Regions from separate parts of the Paenibacillus sp. AD87 genome, predicted to be linked through region 2. Evidence: predicted binding sites of a transcription regulator. Region 2 holds the regulator's gene; each other region holds the start of a gene.

Region 1 (6,433 bases), 1.8 Mb from region 2:
CGACGGGTGAAAATGAAGAGAACCCAACGGATAATCCGCCAGCTTCTGTAACTGTTGCTGAAGACGGAAAATCAGGCAATATTACGAACTTCAAAGTAAACGGCAGTGCAGGGCAGCCTGTGACCGTTACAATTAAAGCAACGGGGCATAGTTGGCTGGAAGTATACAAGGGCGAGAACTCTAGTGGAGAAAAGTTAGAGTACGGCAACACCGCTGAAGGAGACAGTTATACTTTTGAATTGGACAGTGCAGGAATGTACATTAAGTCCGGTTACGCTGCAGCGACCACAATTGAGGTTGCAGGGCAGGTTGTGACAGACGGGAAAGCGACAAACCGCATTCGGTTAAGACTTGGTGAGGATACGTCCTCCGCAGGTACTGAAGGCACTACGACGAATGAAACAGGAAGCACTACCGAAGGAAGCACCGGCACTAACGGCGAATAACCAAAGTTTCTGCGGGAGACACTAACCTTGTCTTAACTTGCAGTCAACTTTTGGTGAAGTGAGGTGGATGGCTGTGACAGTCAGCTGGATCGTAACAGGTTTGGGGATCATTGTCAGCCTCCTGGGTTATTACTTGACCCCAACTGCCTGGGGTTACGGTATTTTGGGTTTTGGACTTGCACATGTACTTCTGGGTGTGCTTGACATGTTCAGACAGCCTAATCGCAGCCGTTATTAGAATGGCAGCCGCACGGTAAGCATTTTTGGCAACCACCTCAAGTGGCAGCCAAAAATGCTTTTTTATTTTGAAAAACCTCATAAAATTAGACTTTTGCTTGGCGTATCCTCTATAATGTTACAGAACATATGATTAACTGAAAGGGTGACTGGTTTGAGTTCAGAAAATTCATTTGATATCGTGTCCAAAATGGACTTGCAGGAATTGACAAATGCCGTTACACAAACGGAAAAAGAAATTGGCACGCGTTATGACTTCAAGGGCAGCAAGAGCAGTCTGAAACTGGATAAGGATGCGTTAACGATCGTATCTGATGATGAGACCAAACTCAAGGCTGTTATCGATGTACTGCAATCCAAGATGGCTAAGCGGGGTTTACCTTTAAAAAACATTGATTATGCAAAAGTAGAACCAGCTTCTTCAGGTACAGTCCGCCAGCGTTTGAATTTCAAGCAGGGGATTGATCAGGATATCGCTAAAAAAATTAATATTCTGATTCGTGACTCCAAGATGAAAGTGAAGAGTCAGATTCAGGGAGATCAGCTCCGGGTAACAGGTAAAAGTAAGAATGATTTGCAAGCAGTTATGCAGTTGTTGAACGGTGCCAATCTACCTCTAGATCTGCAATATACAAACTTTAAGTAAGATCTCCTCATTGTAGCTAGGTATGTTTTTTGACACTGCAATTGGCGTATATTATACTAAGTGTGCATTGCTGGCAGTTAAGCATCAAAGCCCAGTCATCATCGTTTGCTGACTTTGTGAAAAGCAGTACATCTTCTGAAAGTCACCGGAACGTTTAAAACGGTTTTGCGTTTGAACGGTTGACTTTATTTTTTGCGTTTTTACATAGTGAGAGCACTTTAGTGCTGATTGACAGTGAAACTGTAAATTTCATGTTCCGGATGATGAATACGGGATTAAGATGAATGTTTGGAGTAATGGAGGATAAGAGGGAGGGCGTCTTGTGAATTTACCCAACCGGATTACGCTTGCACGAATTTGCTTAATCCCTTTTTTGATGGTGTTCCTGCTCGTAGATTTTCCGTTCTATCCAGAGCCGTTGCAATTGGGAAGCTTATCGCTCCCGTATAATCAGTTGATTGCTGCTGTCATTTTTATCATTGCAGCAAGCACGGATGGAATTGACGGCTATCTGGCGCGGAAAAATAATATGGTCACCAACCTGGGGAAATTGCTTGATCCGCTGGCTGACAAGTTGTTGGTTACTGCGGTGCTAATTTCTCTTGTGGAAATGGGTAAGTTGGATTCCTGGATTGCTGTGGTCATTATTAGTCGTGAGTTTGCGGTTACCGGCTTGCGTCAGATTGCGTTATTGGATGGTTCGGTTGTCGCGGCAAGTGCCTGGGGCAAACTGAAGACCGTCGTGCAAATTGTGGCGATTGTACTGCTGTTGTTGAATAATTTCCCGTTCTCATTCACGGGTATTCACATGGACGTTATTGCCGTTTGGGCTGCAGCGATTATTACGATTTGGTCAGGCATTGATTACTTTATCAAAAACAAAAATTTGCTTCATTTATCGAAAGCGTAACGTTTGAGGTTAAATGGGTAAGTATGAAGAAATCATTTGTACGAAGGGCAATAGGAAATTATCCTATTGCCCTTTGATCACTCACCACGTGTACAGGAGGATGCTGAATGAAGGCAGAAATCATTGCAGTTGGCACAGAATTGTTGCTTGGACAAATTGTGAATACCAATGCTCGATATCTATCCCGTGAATTGGCTGCAATCGGGATTGATGTATATTTCCAAACGGTGGTTGGTGATAATCTAAATCGACTTAGTGACGCTATTCGCATCGCTCAGGGTCGTGCAGACGTCATTTTATTTTCTGGGGGTATAGGTCCTACACAGGATGACCTGACCAAGGATGCGATCGCGGCGGTCTTGAACCGCAAGCTGCATATAGATCGAATGGCCATGGACAAAATCGAGAGCTTCTTCCGAGATCGTAATGTAGACATGACCGAAAACAATCGTCGTCAGGCGATCGTTATAGAAGGCGGGACACCGCTGGCGAACGAAACAGGCCTTGCCGCAGGAAATGCGATTTCTGACAATGGCAAGCATTATGTAGTGATGCCTGGACCTCCGAAAGAGCTAATTCCTATGTTTGAACAGGAAGTTAAGCCTTGGTTGTTCCAACATGTACTGACAGAAGAAATGCCGATCTACTCGAAAATGCTGAAGTTTGCAGGAATTGGCGAATCGGCATTGGAAGACCGTCTCCTTGATCTGATTGATACACAGACAGATCCTACCATTGCTCCATATGCAAGTGAGGGAGAAGTTACGGTACGTGTATCTACAAAGGCTCCAAGTGAGAGTGAGGCAAAGCTGAAGCTGGATGCAATGGAAGTTCAGATTCGGGAACGATTGCCAGAGCATCTCTACGCGAACGAGGATGTGCCTATAGAGTACACAATTGTAACGATGATGTCTGATATGGGTCTGACTCTTAGCGCGGCTGAGAGCTGCACAGGAGGGCTCGTCATGCAAAGTCTGACATCAGTTCCTGGCAGTGCGTCGATGCTTAAGGGCGGAATTGTATGTTACTCTAATGAAATTAAAGAGAAGCTGCTCCATGTGCCGCATTCCTATCTGGAAGGTGAAGATGCACCGGGCGCAGTGAGTCCGGAAGTGGCCAAAGTGCTGGCAGAGCAGATTCGCATGATTGGGGATGCCGACTTCGGTCTGTCAGTGACAGGTGTAGCGGGACCTGGTTATTCCGAACGCAAACCGCCAGGGCTTGTCTTCATCGCTCTGGCAGAGCGTGGTAAAGAGACAGAAATTCATGAACTGCGCATTAATGGCAATCGGGAGACGGTTCGGATTCGTTCAGCGAAAGCGATTCTTTACCGTTTGTGGCGCAAGCTTGTGGAGATGGACTAGTTAAGAGCTCGGATTGCATTTGCCAAGGCAAGCAAGTATAATAAAGGAAGACGGAAGAACCGTAAAATCAGGCTTTACAGCCTTGTTTACGGTTCTTTTTTCTGTTTAATGGAAAGTTTCCTTGAGGAAGAGGCGCCTCGGCCTTTACAAAAAAAACGAATGTATGTTCGAAAAAAAGCTTGGCAAACGTGTTAAAACAAGGTATCATTATCTTATAAACAGTAAAGGGTGTGAGCTTATTGTCAGACCGTCGTGCCGCGCTTGATATGGCGCTCCGTCAAATAGAGAAGCAATTTGGTAAAGGATCCATCATGAAACTGGGTGAGTCGACTCACATGAATGTGGAAATTATACCCAGCGGTTCCTTGGCTTTGGATATTGCATTAGGAACAGGCGGCTTGCCTAAAGGCCGTATTGTTGAAATATATGGACCTGAATCTTCTGGTAAAACAACCGTAGCATTGCATGCTATCGCTGAAGTACAAAGAGTGGGTGGACAAGCTGCATTTATCGATGCCGAGCATGCTCTTGACCCACAATACGCCAGCAAACTGGGTGTTAACATTGACGAATTGCTTCTGTCTCAGCCAGATACGGGTGAGCAAGGGCTTGAAATTGCAGAAGCTCTTGTACGTAGTGGTGCTGTGGACATTGTCGTTATTGACTCTGTGGCTGCATTGGTACCGAAAGCAGAAATCGAAGGCGAAATGGGTGATTCCCATGTCGGTTTGCAAGCGCGTCTGATGTCTCAGGCACTGCGTAAACTGTCTGGTGCAATCAGTAAATCCAAAACGATCGCGATCTTTATCAACCAACTTCGTGAAAAAGTCGGGGTTATGTTTGGTAACCCAGAAACAACACCTGGTGGTCGTGCCCTGAAATTTTATTCCACGGTACGTCTGGATGTACGCCGTATTGAGAGTATCAAATCAGGAAATGACATGATTGGTAACCGTACGCGTATTAAAGTGGTGAAAAACAAAGTAGCACCTCCGTTTAAACAAGCGGAAGTGGATATCATGTACGGTGAGGGTATTTCGAGAGAAGGCAGTATCATTGACATTGGTACTGAGCTGGACATCGTCAATAAAAGTGGTGCATGGTACTCATACGAAGGCGAGCGTTTAGGACAAGGCCGTGAGAACGCGAAGCAGTTCATGAAAGAGCATAAAGATATTGCTGAAATCATTGAACAAAAAATTCGTGTAGCCAGTAACTTGACTACTGCAGTTCCTGCGCCAACTAGCGAAGAGCAACAAAAAGAAGCAGCAGAAGAACAAGAACTATTTGAAATTAACGAGTAACCCTCCCTTGTAGGAAGGGCCCTAGAGGGCCTTGCCCTCTGAACTCCCAAAGCTTGTCTGATTGAGCTTGCTCGATCTAGCTTGGGGTATGGTGTGTGCGCTCGCGCTGTCCAACAGCCTCTGTCCGAATGGGCAGAGGCTGTTGGCACGTTTACTATTAGGGAGAGGCCGGATATTGTTTCCGGCCTTTTGTATTAGCGTCTGATGTCTCTGTGAAGTTACGCTAAACGTATTCAGTGTAGCTGTGTTATCTCCGTCGGAGATGTGCTAATCATATTCGAGGAAGTCTTTTATTTTGCTATGTACTTGTCAGTTAGGCCGTGCAGTTCAGACACACAAAATGACATGGAAGGGGAGACCGAAATGGATCAACATGAAGATGATTTATATGAAGAAGCCGAGCTGGAGGGAATCTCCCAATTCCCGGATAACGAAGAACTTATCATTACACGAGTTGAACGAACGAAGAGCAGGGAAGCTCGTTACCGAATTACCTTTGGTTTATATTCAATTACGGTGCTTGAAGATGTAATGATTAAATATCGGATGACCCGGGGAAATACGTTTCTGAAAAAAGACTTGGAAGATATCATCGTAGCTGACGAGCGACAGCGGACGTATGTGCAGTCTTTGCGATATCTGGAGCATAAACCTCGGACACGCCACGAATTAAGTCAGAAGCTTCGTCAGAAAGAGTTTGCTGCACCGTTGATTGAAGAGGCCCTGGATCGGCTTGAGCGGGAGAATTTGGTCGATGACGAACTGTTTGCGAAGGAATGGACTCGTCAGCGTATGGAGGGCCAGCGGAAGGGAAAACTGTGGATAAGGCAAGAGCTGCGTCAGAAGGGCATTGCCAATGATCTGATTGCTGAAGCGCTGGAAGGTGTAAGTACAGATGCGGAATTTGAGACGGCTCTAACCGCCGGACGCAAAAAATGGAATCAGGTCAAAGGAGACATCCAGGAGAAGAAACGTAAAACGCTTCCCTTCTTGATGCGACGAGGTTTTTCCATGGATATGGTGCGTCGGGTCGTGAATTGTTTAATTGAAGAAGACGAGGTTAAAGACCCCGAAGAAGACGAAGCGTTGTTATGGGATTAGCAGACTGGACTCACTATACTGCATTCTCTTGACAATTTCTTTCGTCAAATACTAAAATGGACATGAGTCTGTAAGAAATGGACAACCCTTTTTCCTTCCAAAAAAGCGGTTTCTGTTTTTTAAGATTTATACCATTCATGATTATGGGTTCGCCAGAGACGGTGAATAGTACGTGGAGACATGTACACTTGAAATGAAAATCGGCGGGGGATCGCCGTGAGTATTCGTTATTCCCAAAAATATGTAAGGCTTGAAAACAACAAATTGACCCAAGGAGTGCCTTGGAGGAACCAACGAGGAGGTGAACAGTATGGACATCGTAATCACGATCGTTCTCGTTGTGGCCGCGCTCGTTATTGGGTTCGGAGTAGGGTATTTTATTCGCAAATCTCTTGCAGAGGCTAAAATCTCCAGTGCGGAACAAG
Region 2 (6,433 bases):
GGTCATCGGAGCTTTGACAAGAAATGTACTCATAAAGAGGTACAGGAATGCTAGTCCGATCAGAAAAATAGGAAACAGAAGACTGCGTCCTTTAAATACGTCATCACCTGGTGTGCCAGAAACCGGTTTACCGCTTTTTTTACGTTGCTGATTCAACTGCTTAGAATTTTTTCGAACCGTTCTCTCGAACGAACGCGACATGAGAATCCCCCTTAGATGTTCTTTGTATCGGCTTACATAACTGCAACCAACATTTCCCCCTATAATTTGCAACCTCTAGATAACAGGAAAAAACCTAAATATCATAATGATATCATTAGGTTTCCTTAATGTTTGAGTTTGCCTTGGTGGCCTTGATCGTTCTCATCATCTACAATTTCAATCGTATCCAGTTGTTGTCTGAAATTGCTTCGAATGTTATTCAAATAGATTTCTCTAAGCTTGGCACGTTCTGCAAGCTCTTCCTCTGTCAATCCAGTGGATTTTTGCTTACGGGCCAATTCATTAATACGTGCTACCAGACTATCTATATCCAAGCTTGTCCCCTCCAAAAATACAAAGTCATATTAACTTTGACATGATAAGGGCAGCTTGTCAAGCTGACACGTATTAGCGCGTGTGGATATGCAGTTTTATTCTGTGAATTGAGGCATTATTAAAACTTGCCCGACCTGTATTGAAGTTGAATGAAGTTGATTCACTTTCTTGATTGCTTCTATATATACACGTGTATCCATTGTTTCCGGTTTGTGATCCAATGAAATACTCCATAGCGTATCTCCTTGTGAAACTGCCATCTTCCCCCCAGGCAACAGATCGTTCTCATTGCCAGCGAACACAGTCAATACTGTACTGCACCCAACCAGTATAATTAAGCTTACGATTATTAATTTCAAGACCCAAGTTGGGAAATTACCTTTTGCAAAAACCTTCTTAAAATTCCTTATGTTAGTTTCAACCACTTCTGAATGCACCGGTTCGTAAATACTCTGATAAGTAGAATATCTCATTGAATATCGACCTCCAAACGTTTGTTCCTATCTGTTGAAATCAATATAACACGAACATTTGTTTTGTACAACAACTTTTTAGAACAATTGTTCGCTTTTTTTTGTTGATCCTACATTCCATTATCTTTCTTCTATTGTATTGGAATTGTCATTTGCAGTATTTGATTAGAGCAAAAGAAAATTTTCATCTTAATTTGCAAAAAAACATTGATTTTATGGCATTTTATTTAGAACTTATGTTTGTACGAACGGAGGTTCTATGTTATAATTTTCCCAAACGTTACTAAAATGGGGTTGATACGGTATGTCGAAGATATCCAGCAGGCAACAGGCTATTCTGGAGTTTATACGCAATGAAGTCCGGTTGAAGGGGTATCCTCCTTCCGTACGCGAAATTGGTGAAGCTGTTGGATTGGCTTCCAGCTCTACAGTACATGGACATCTGGATCGTTTGGAGAAGAAAGGTCTGATTAGACGTGACCCAACCAAACCAAGAGCCATTGAACTTCTCAGCCAGGAAGAGTCAGAGCATTCACATCAGTTTGCTCACAGCGTTGCTCGCATTCCTGTCGTCGGTAAAGTTACTGCAGGGGTTCCAATCACAGCAACAGAAAATATCGAAGATTACTTCCCTCTTCCTACTCATTATGTAGGGGAACAGAAAGTATTTATGCTTTCGGTCGTGGGAGACAGTATGGTTGAAGCAGGCATTGTTAACGGAGACTATGTTATCGTGCGTCAGCAGCAAACTGCAGATAACGGCGATATCGTAGTAGCCATGACTGAAGACGATGAAGCAACGGTAAAAACGTTCTACAAAGAGAAAGATCATATTCGTCTTCAACCGGAAAATTCGACTTTTGAACCGTTGCGTTTGAAACACGTTAGCATCCTGGGCAAAGTCATCGGCCTTTTCCGTGATATTCATTAATATGTATTGAAGTTGTACAGAGGTCTCACTATAAGATACAAAAAGAGGTTGTCCCGTTCAATGGGACAACCTCTTTTTTTTATACTAATTATATTGTTCTACGTTAGCCGACTATTCGCTCCGTTTGAGAATGCTTTTATGATGAGAGAACACATCAAAACTCTGTTGACCATGGTAGGCACCCATTCCACTTTCTCCTACGCCGCCAAACGGAAGATAATGTGATGTCATATGAGACAAGGTATCATTAATGCAACCACCACCAAAAGATACTTGATTCAGAACCTGATTCTGCAGATCCTCATCCTTAGTGAAGAGATATAATGCCAGTGGTTTTGGACGGCGAACAATCTCATCTAGCATGGAATTGAGGTCGGTATACTTAAATACAGGAAGAACTGGACCAAAGATCTCTTCTTGCATCACTGGGGATTTCCAATCCACTTCTCCCAGTACTGTTGGTTCAATGAGCAGCTCATCACGTTCAGAACGTCCACCGATCATTGCTTTGCCATCTTGGAGTAACACCGATAAACGATCAAAATTACGTGTGTTGACAATGTGCGGGAAATCAGCATTTCTCATCACATCGTCTCCAAATTTGTCCTGAATTTCTGCACCGATCAATTCCAATAATTTGTCATGTACTTCCTCGTGCACAAGCAAATAGTCTGGAGCGACACAGGTTTGCCCAGCATTCAGGAATTTACCGCGCACAATGCGCTGAGCTGCCAGCTTCAAATCTGCATCCTGGTGGACAATGACCGGACTCTTACCACCTAGTTCTAACGTAACTGGAGTCAAATGCTCAGCAGCTGCCTTCATAACTATGCGTCCCACACCTGTACTGCCTGTAAAGAAAATATAATCAAACTTTTCTTTCAACAATGCCGTACTCGTCTCGACTTCCCCTTCCATAACTGCCAGGTACTCACAAGGAAATATCTCATGAATCAAATCATAAGTCAGACGTGACACGGCTGGGGTTAATTCAGACGGCTTAATAATGGCACAGTTACCCGCTGCAATAGCTCCAATTAGAGGGCCGAAAGCGAGTTGGAACGGATAGTTCCATGGTGCAATAATAAGAGCAACTCCATAAGGTTCAGGATAAATTAAGCTTGTTCCATCAGGTATAGCAGAATTTGTAGACACAGGTTTTGGTGTAGCCCATTCCTCCAAATGTTCCAATGCAAAATCCAGTTCACCCAACACGATCCGAATCTCAGAGCCATAAGCCTCTGTTTCAGATTTATTTAAATCCGCACGAAGTGCGTCAAGAATACGTTGCTGATATTTCTCAATTCCCTGTCTTAATTGCTGAAGAGCACGAATACGGTACTCAATAGACTTAGTCTGACCTGTATAAAAAAATGTCCGCTGTGCGGCAACCAGTTGCTTCTCTTGTTCCATATTAACATCTCCAATTAATTGTTCAAAATTTAATTTCTAAAAACATAAATGAATTATAACGCAATTATATGAAACTATCAACATATAGATACTGTAAAAATAGAGCAAACAATTAAAACGCACTCTCGCTTCAACGATATAATCATAAATTAATTAACCATATTTCTTATTGACTACATATAAAGCCTTAACACTAATATGCCAAGATTTTATCCTACGAATACTAGCTTCCTCTTTACATTCTTATTTCCGTTCCTGTTTTACTCCAACGTGATGTATCCATCCTTCCAAATGGTGGGCACGTGTTCTGTCTATATTTTCTCTTCCTGAATTTTTTCTTTATTATATACACTTTGAGGGAGGATCCACACTGACATCTCTTTATTAGAACAGGATTGACAAAAAAAGAGGTCATTGTTATAATCGCCCTCATATCTTAAGGAAGGATGATTCAGATGATTCGTCGTCTAAAAAAACTAAAGAATGTGGCTACCGCATCACGCTTCTAAGTTACTCAGAAATAAAACTTAGAAGCGAGGAAACTAAAATGAATATAAACCAATTTAATCACTGGTCTGAAATTAAGTATTTAAAGGATATTGTAACTAATCCATTAATCGAAGTTGGCGATTACTCCTATTACTCTGGTTATTACGATAACAATTCTTCTTTTGAAGATGGATGCGTGAGATATTTATGGGGAGATGAAAAATCGAGGAGCTTATTCAACCCCATTGAGGAATTTGGTTGGCAAATAGATCGATTAATTATTGGTAATTATGTATGTATCGCAGCCGGTGTCGTTATTCTTATGGGAGGAAATAACAATCATCATGCGGAGTGGATCACTGTTTATCCGTTCGCTGATCAAATTAGCCATTCCTTCTCACCCAAGGGAGATACCATTATAGAAAGCGATGCATGGATCGGCATGAATGCAATGATTATGCCTGGTGTCACCATTGGTGAAGGTGCGATTGTTGCAGCAGGATCAGTTGTAACAAAAGATGTCGCCCCTTACACGATAGTTGGTGGCAATCCTGCAAAAGAAGTTAGGAAGCGTTTCTCAGAAGAAGAAATCATGAAGTTAAAAGAAATGCGCTGGTTTGATTGGAAAAGAGAATCAATTGAAGCTGTCACTAACTTACTTTCTAGTTCTTCTATTGATGAGTTATATGAGCACTACTTATCAGAAATTAAGGACTGAGTTCCTATAGATATAAAGCTAGGTAGAATATTTTTCTACCTAGCTTTTTTATATCTCCCACCCACAAAAAGAAAAACCCCTCAGCGCTAGAGCGCCAAGGGATTCAGCTTTTAGTACAACGTGATATATTGATCGCGTTCCCATTGGTGGACTTGTGTACTATTTGGGGGACGTCCCCCAAACTTCAAATGAACCTTCAGTACAGCTCCGATGGATTACAAAACAACCCTATATAATAGAAGAAAAAACTGAGCCACTGGAGTAATCACCCTTGGGGCTCTATCAATTATCAGCTTGCCACAGTGATTTCTTCGATCTTGATCCAACTAAAATCCTCATCACCTCGTACAAGTTTGATTCTCCTGTTTGGCTTATCGATCGATGTCATAACGCCCCGCACGATTTCATCATCAAATGGATAAAATACCGTCAACGTAATAGATCGGCATTCTTGGTAAGATTGCAGGATCGCTTCTTCAGTTAACTCATCATTTTTAAATAGCTCTAAAATGTTTCCCCGTTAAGTTTGCTCTCCTTAATCATTTCTTCATAAGTTTAAAAGATCGGACCTTGAGTTTTGTTTTCACATACAAAAGCAAAGCCATCTTTATGAGATAGGAATGCATACTGTTTGTTCTCATAGACAAATTCTATTTCTCTATGTTCCCAAATAAATTGAAGTATTTCTTCATAAGTTTGTTTTTCACTCATATCATCACCACCTGGAATCTCTGACCATTGATCCATTTATGTCTATGCGAAAACGTATGTGATTCATATGTATTATAATGGTTATAGTTGATATATTCGTATTAATTACCATTTTTATTATAATATCTACATTGTTTCAATCCTGTTTTGTCATAAAGATCTTCTGAAAAACGTGGTTTTCCAGTTCTATCAAGATTATTTTTTATACGGAGGAGTTCTATCCGTATGTGTAATTGCTTTAGTACCATTTTTCTTAGCGTCCTGATAAGTCTTTTCTGCTGCAATTTTTGCTGCGGCTGCATCCTTTTCCGCAAGATTGTGTAAAACTCAAACGGCGTATAGCTTATGATGAACTTTTTACGCTTACTATTCTTCGTTTTCTGAGCCACATAATTGATATGTACCTGATCACGAAACGAAACCACTTTGAGTTGCAATAAGTCCGAAACTTGCAATCCAACCACCACCTCACATGATTCAGAATGACAAAAAAGTCGCTTTTCAACGACCAAAAAGGTAATTTGAATAAAACTAGCGAATTTTCCATTCTTTAATTACTAAATATTGATATATATTATAAATCATGGTATATTTCGAAGTGTGTTCTCAACTCTTATTTTCTAGTAGAAACTATTAAATTTTGGAGGAGATTAAAAATGAAATCGTTAAAGGTTATCTTAGGAGTTTCGCTTGCTTCGTTATCAGTATTTTCGTTCTCATCTGACTCTTTTGCAGAATCCGCATCAATTCCCCTCCCTTCTGAAGTTACCTCCTCATCAAATATTCAGGATGAGTTTAAACTCGCCTCCGGCGATGCTATTGAAATTTATGAAATAGATCTGAAACCAGAAAGTATGACAATTCAATCAACCACCTCAGCTACCTTCTCCCTTTCATCGTTTGGTAAAGGTTCAGAAGGGAATACAGGTACAAAAGGTGAATTCAAGTCAACGAACTCCATTAAATGGGATTCGAGTAATAAAAAAGTCACTCTAAAAGTTCGTCAATATGAGATTGTCAAGGGTGGTCCTATGCCAGTTTATGGTTCTGCTAAGATTCAATATGATCTGATAAGTCAAAATAACAACAGAGCAGATGCTTTAACACTAGAAGGTAATTATTATAGTGAGGACGGCACTCTTACCTGGTCAAATGTAAAGC
Region 3 (6,433 bases), 710 kb from region 2:
GACAAAGTTGAAGGCCTGGAGCGTATTCGGATCAGTTCGATCGAAGCCAGTCAGATTGATGATCGGATGCTGGATGTGATCAAACGTTCAGACAAACTCGTACGCCACTTCCACATTCCGCTGCAAGCGGGCGATGATACCGTACTGAAACGTATGCGCCGTAAATATACGACCGAAGAGTTTTACAATAAAATGCTTCGCATTCGGGAAGCGATGCCGGATGTAGCGATCACAACTGACGTTATTGTTGGGTTCCCGGGTGAGACGGATGAGATGTTCCGTAATGGCTACGAGTTGATGAAAAAAATTGGTTTTTCCGAAATGCACGTATTCCCATATTCCAAGCGTACCGGAACACCGGCAGCACGTATGGAAGATCAGGTGGATGAAGAAGTCAAAAATGCACGCGTGCATGAACTGATTGATCTATCCGAGCAAATGCAACTGGCATACGCCAAGCAGTTTGTGGGACAAGTACTGGATGTCATTCCTGAAGGTGAAGCCAAGGGCCGTGAAGGCAGTGGTAAACTGCACGGTTACAGTGACAACTACATTCAGCTGGTCTTTGATGGTTCGATGGATATGGTCGGCAAGGTATGCCGTGTCAAAGTGACCGAAGCGGGTGTGAATGAAAGCCAGGCTACGCTGGTTCGTGTGTTGGAAGAAAATCTCAAGTCCGCAGCGATGTAATCGAGGCGTCAGAAACAAGGATTTCATTTCCTTGGGGAGCGTACCCGTGGAGATGAGGTCCTTCTTTTTCCAAAAAAAGATGAAGACAATTCCGTAATGGGGGAGAGCAACATGAACAGAAAAGAAATTTCGGCAGGCGGAGTCGTCTACCGCACGGGAGAAGACGGAAAGCTTCAAATTCAACTGATTGTAGATCGCTACGGCAAAACGACTCTCGCCAAGGGCAAAATGGAAGATGGAGAAACGGTGGAACAGACCGCACTGCGTGAGATTCTGGAAGAGACAGGCATGGTCGGCCGAATAGTAGAACCCGTCGATATCATTTCCTATACGTATCAGCATGCAGAGTTTGGTCCGGTGGACAAGGAAGTTCATTATTATCTCGTTGAAGCGGAAAGCGGCGACCTGCAGCCTCAGATTGAAGAAATCAAAGGTGTGGATTGGTACGCTCCGGAAGAAGCTTGGTCTAGACAGCAGCATAGTGGATACGATAATAACGATGACATTTTACGAGTGGCGCTGAACAAATTAGGCATTAACGTATAGCTGTTTTCTATTGAATGACGTAACGCTACTGTTTGTTGAGAGAGTTTTGAGCATCAGGCCACGGGTGACTTCGCCACTGGGGTGGAGACCGGTGGTTTTTTGTGCCAAATTGGCAAGTAACAGAACGGCAAGGCAAGCAGTGAACTGGTGACGTTAAAAAGGGTCTGGGCATGCGCAATCTGTGCCCCGTTATCCGCTGATAGCCAGGCCGAGGCTGCATGCAGCTGGCCGATCAGCGGCATAAATAGCAGCGCCCCCGCAATGTTTAATACGACATGGGAGGCTGCGACAAATTTGCCTGCGGATGCTCCGCCAGCGGCAGCAATCACGGCGGTGATGCAGGTCCCCACGTTCGACCCGATCACAATGGCGATGCCGATCTCTACAGGCAGTACGCCTGTGGCTGCAAGCGTAATGGCCATGCTGATGACAGCTGCGCTGCTATGAATGAGGGCCGTCAGGCAGGCGCCTGCCAGAAAGCCCCACCACAAGCTGTCTGCTGAGCGATCCAGAAACCACTGGAATACGCCCATACTTCGCAGGGGTACGGCAATGGATTGCATTACTTGAATGCCTGTCATGACGAGGGCAAATCCAGCGGACGCGAGAAAGCTGTATTGTATGGTAAACAGTGTCCGGCGTGTGTGTTCAGGAGCGAACTGATTTCGTTCACCAAGCACAACAAAGACGGCCCAGCCTGTCAGAGACAAGGCAAGCAGAGGCAGGGAAACCCGTCCGATCTGCAGTCCGACCAGCTCGGTGGTCAGGCACGTTCCGATGTTGGTTCCAAGAATAATACCAAGTGTGCGTCCGTAGGTAATTAATCTGGCGTTCGCCAGTCCAATAGTGAGTACGGTGACGGCGGTACTGCTTTGCAGCAGGGCAGTAGCGCCTGCGCTAAAAGCCATGCCTTTCCAGGGAGCAGAGGTAGCCCGGCCCAGCCATCCAGCCAGCATAGGCCCGGCCATCCGCTGTAAGGCTGTTTCCATCAGCTTCATCCCACCAAAAAAGATAAGAAGCCCATATAACAGGGGCAGCACAACATCTCTGAACATGAGTTAACATCATTCCTTCCGTGCATATCCTTATTCTCATCCTATGAGTAAATAAGGACAACCATGACAGGCTAACGGAATTCTGGAGTCAACAGAGTTTGAAAGAACGATAAGTTTCCTTAACGGACACCCAAATTACTGCACCCCTATTCAAAAGATACGGAGATTCTGCAAACGTAGCGAAGGGGATGGAAATGGAACTGTAGAAGCGAAGCGTTCGCCTTTATCCCCGGATTTTCCCTTTTGAGAAGGGAATCAGAAAAATCTGGGGATAACAGCGATCGAAAGCCCGATCCATCCCCGAAGCGGACACCCAAATTACCGCGCCCCTATTTAAAAGATACGGAGATTCTGCAAACGTAGCGGAGGGGATGGAATTGGAACTGAAGAAGCGAAGCGTTCGCCTTTATCCCCGGATTTTCCCTTTTGAGAAAGGGGATCAGAAAAATCTGGGGATAACAGCGATCGAAAGTCCAATCCATCCCCGTAGCGGTCACCTTTGCACCAAACCTATCTTTTCAACTAACATATGAAAGAAGTGGATCTATCTTGCCATCAGTTACACTGGAACGCAGCCGCAAAAAGCGGCTTGAACATGCACATCCATGGATATATAACAATGAAATTGCCTCTGTTGAAGGAAACCCCGAGCCGGGAGATCTGGTCAACGTATTGAATCACCAAGGTCGCTATCTTGCGACGGGATACTATAATCCTGCATCTCAAATCACAGTTAGAGTCGTGGCCTATCAACCTTTGGAGTTTGAACAGATGGACACCGCGTTTTTTGCAGCGCGTTTCCGCGATTGCTTGCGCCACCGGGAGCGTTTTATCCAGGAAGGAGAGGCATACCGTCTCGTTTATGGGGAAGCTGATTTCCTGCCAGGACTGATCGTTGACCGTTTTGGCAGCATCCTTGTTGTTCAATTGCTCACATTGGGCATGGACCGTTGCCGCGAAGCGATTGTACAAGCTCTAATTGAAGTGATGCAGCCGGAAGGCATCTATGAACGCAGTGATGTGTCCATTCGTGAACTGGAAGGTTTGGAGCAGACGAAAGGACCATTATATGGGGATTGCCCGCGTCATGTCACGGTAACGGAGAATGGATTGCTCATTAAGGTGGATATCGTAGAAGGCCAGAAGACAGGGTACTTCTTTGACCAGCGCGAGAATCGTGCAGCCATCGAACCACTTATGAAGGGTTGGGGTTACAAGAGTGGTATTACGCTCCAACAGACCGAGCAGGATGGTACGCAGCAGTTGCTTCCTGTGAATAAAAGTGGCAAGGTTGTGACGTTCCCTTATTGGGATGGGGCTACTGTGCTGGAATGTTTCTCCCACACAGGCAGCTTCACATTGAACGCCTGCAAATATGGAGCCAAAAAAGTAACATGTCTTGATATCTCAGAGCATGCGATTGAAAGTGCACGTACTAACGTAGAGCTGAACGGTTTCACTGACCGGGTCGAATTTGTCGTTGCGGATGCATTCCAATACTTGCGTGAGCAGGTGAAAGGCCTCGATGAGCGTAACGTACGTGCGCGTGCTGGCGAACAGAAAGTGGATACGTCCAAAGCGCTTGCAACCGGTGGTAAAACATTTGATGTGGTTATCCTCGATCCACCAGCCTTTGCCAAAACGAAATCAGCTGTCAAAGGCGCATGCCGTGGGTATAAGGATATCAATCTGCAAGGAATGAAGTTGGTTAATGAGGGCGGGTATCTGGTAACGGCAAGTTGTTCATACCACATGCGTCCGGATCTCTTCCTGGAAACCATTGCGGATGCAGCCGAAGATGCAGGCAAAGTACTGCGTCTGATCGACTGGAAAGCAGCCGGTAAGGATCACCCGCAAATTCTGGGCGTAGACGAAGGTCATTACCTGAAATTTGCCATCTTCGAAGTGCGCAGCAAAAAGAATTAATCGAGCGATTTCCATTTAAATCGAACATACATTTACGCAAAGGGCCCACAGTTTTCATAAGCTGTGGGTTCTTTGCTATTCTCGTGGGGAAGGTCTCTGGAATTGCCGGATAGTGGCAAACGTATGTTCCGAACCAAGTCAGATATGTTATACTGGGAATTAAAATCTTGTTCGTGATGGTTTGGAGGATTAAACATGTCCGTACGCTTTGTTATTGGCCGGGCAGGCAGCGGCAAGAGTACGCTGATTACCCGGGAAATCACATCCCTGCTTCAAAAGGAACCGCAAGGTAAACCACTGATTCTGCTGGTCCCGGAACAGAGTTCGTTTCGAACCGAACAGTCACTGGTTTCTTCAGGTGCTATAAAAGGTACCATGCGTGCTGAAGTGCTTGGTTTTCGCCGATTGGCCTATCGGGTAATGCAGGAGGCAGGTGGTTCTGCACGTATTCCCATTGGAGCTGAAGGTAAAAAAATGCTGCTCTACAAAGTGCTCCAGCGTCGTAAGGAAGAATTGAAGCTGTTTGGAGCATCAGGCAGTCAGCTGGGATTTATCGGAGACTTGAATGATCTATACAGTGAGTTTAAACGTTATGAACTTGACCCCACTTCACTGGAAGAAGGACTTTCCGCATGGAATACTTCCTCTTCTGCACCGATTCTGGGAGACAAGCTGCATGACTTGCTTCTTATATACCGTGATTATGAAAAGGAATTAACCGAACTATATATCGATGATGAAGACACGTTGACTGAACTAACAGAGCGGTTGCCGGAGAGCACGCTGCTGCAAGATGCACAGATCTGGATCGATGGATTTCAGGGATTTACCCCGCAGGAAATGAGTGTCATTGGAAGATTGATGTTGCAAGCTTCTTCCGTCACAATTGCATTGACGTTGGATCGTGCTTACGACCACGGCGCACTTCCAGGAGAACTGGAGCTGTTCCATCCCACAGCGAGTGCATATGCACGTCTCAAAGGCATGGCTGAGGATCTGGGTGTTCTTAATGAGACAACCGTGCTTCAACCGGAAGTTTTGCCAAGATATGAAGGCAGTCCTGGACTGGCGCATTTGGAGGCTGGCTTTGATCGTAGAGTCCGCTGGAAGAGTGAGGGGCGTGATGCGGGTGTCCGACTTTACGCCGCTGAGAACCGCCGGGCTGAGATGGAAGGAGCACTTCGTGAGATGCGTCGTCTGGCGCAAGATGAAGGTGCGCGTTATCGAGATATGGCAGTGCTCGTTCGTCAGTTGGATACATATGCCGACATTGCTGAGCCTCTATTCAGGGATTATGGCGTGCCTGTCTTTCTGGATCGGAGAAGAAATGAACTACATCATCCATTATCGGAATTTATTCGTTCAGCACTCGATATCGTTCGCCGTCGCTGGCGTTATGAGGATGTATTTCGCTGTGTGAAAACGGAACTGCTGCTTCCACGGGGCGGTTCCATTACACGTGAAGATATGGACCAGCTCGAAAATTATATATTAGCTTGCGGAATTCACGGATACCGCTGGACAGATGGCAAGCCATGGAAGTATGTACCCAGCCTGTCCCTGGAAGACAACGATCAGGATGTCCGCAGCCGGGGCCGGGAACAAATGCTGTCCTTAATGGAAAAATGCCGTACGGTGATTGTTGATCCACTGGGTGCTTTTGAGAAACGAATGAGCAAGGCAAAGACAGCTAAAGACCAATGTACGGCGCTTTACAGATTACTGGAAGATGCCGAGATTCCTTGGAAGCTGGATCAGATGTCTGCAGAAGCCAAGGCTCAGGGTGATCCGGAACGTTCGAGAGAGCTTCGTCAAATGTGGGGTGCCGTCCTTGATCTATTAGATCAGATGGTTGATATGATGGGGGCCGAACGGCTGGATATCGATTTATTTGCCGGGCTAATGGAGACCGGATTAACCGAACTGAAACTGGGACTTGTTCCTCCAGCGCTTGATCAAGTGTTGATTGGATCGATGGATCGTACACGTCTTCAGGGTATCAAGTACGTATTTATTCTGGGTGCAGTAGAGGGTGAACTGCCTGCTGTCCCTCAAGATGATGGTGTATTAACTGAGCAGGAACGGCTGCTGTTGACGGAGATAGGTTTGGGGCTTGGGCCAGGAGCAACAAGACAAATGTTGGATGAACGCTTTCTGATATATACAGCCCTGACAGCGGCGAGCAATCAGTTATGGCTGAGTTATCCCGTTGCAGA

Evidence for each region. Region 2 encodes LexA, which represses DNA repair genes until DNA is damaged. Its sites were predicted from a motif close to CGAACATATGTTCG; they were not measured.
Region 1: the regulator LexA is predicted to act here: its motif matches at 3,760-3,773, upstream of recA (recombinase RecA).
Region 3: the regulator LexA is predicted to act here: its motif matches at 4,334-4,347, upstream of addB (helicase-exonuclease AddAB subunit AddB).

What each region holds. Positions count from the first base shown of each region.
Region 1 covers NZ_LXQN01000007.1:3,401,196-3,407,628, reverse strand. Annotated here, with positions in the region: gene gpAD87_RS14860 (helix-turn-helix domain-containing protein) at 1-446, shown strand, start outside; gene gpAD87_RS31825 (hypothetical protein) at 484-684, shown strand; gene gpAD87_RS14855 (YajQ family cyclic di-GMP-binding protein) at 838-1,329, shown strand; gene pgsA (CDP-diacylglycerol--glycerol-3-phosphate 3-phosphatidyltransferase) at 1,652-2,239, shown strand; gene gpAD87_RS14845 (competence/damage-inducible protein A) at 2,347-3,603, shown strand; gene recA (recombinase RecA) at 3,843-4,907, shown strand; gene gpAD87_RS14835 (regulatory protein RecX) at 5,271-6,008, shown strand; gene rny (ribonuclease Y) at 6,319-6,433, shown strand, end outside.
Region 2 covers NZ_LXQN01000007.1:1,560,578-1,567,010, reverse strand. Annotated here, with positions in the region: gene gpAD87_RS07170 (hypothetical protein) at 1-156, opposite strand, end outside; gene gpAD87_RS07165 (DUF896 domain-containing protein) at 327-536, opposite strand; gene gpAD87_RS07160 (LysM peptidoglycan-binding domain-containing protein) at 633-1,010, opposite strand; gene lexA (transcriptional repressor LexA) at 1,315-1,941, shown strand; gene gpAD87_RS07150 (aldehyde dehydrogenase) at 2,053-3,354, opposite strand; gene gpAD87_RS07145 (CatB-related O-acetyltransferase) at 3,902-4,561, shown strand; gene gpAD87_RS32780 (YolD-like family protein) at 4,851-5,030, opposite strand; gene gpAD87_RS31765 (hypothetical protein) at 5,117-5,308, opposite strand; gene gpAD87_RS07135 (hypothetical protein) at 5,929-6,433, shown strand, end outside.
Region 3 covers NZ_LXQN01000007.1:851,994-858,426, forward strand. Annotated here, with positions in the region: gene mtaB (tRNA (N(6)-L-threonylcarbamoyladenosine(37)-C(2))-methylthiotransferase MtaB) at 1-690, shown strand, start outside; gene gpAD87_RS03890 (NUDIX hydrolase) at 802-1,236, shown strand; gene gpAD87_RS03895 (Na/Pi cotransporter family protein) at 1,290-2,291, opposite strand; gene gpAD87_RS03900 (class I SAM-dependent rRNA methyltransferase) at 2,841-4,217, shown strand; gene addB (helicase-exonuclease AddAB subunit AddB) at 4,413-6,433, shown strand, end outside.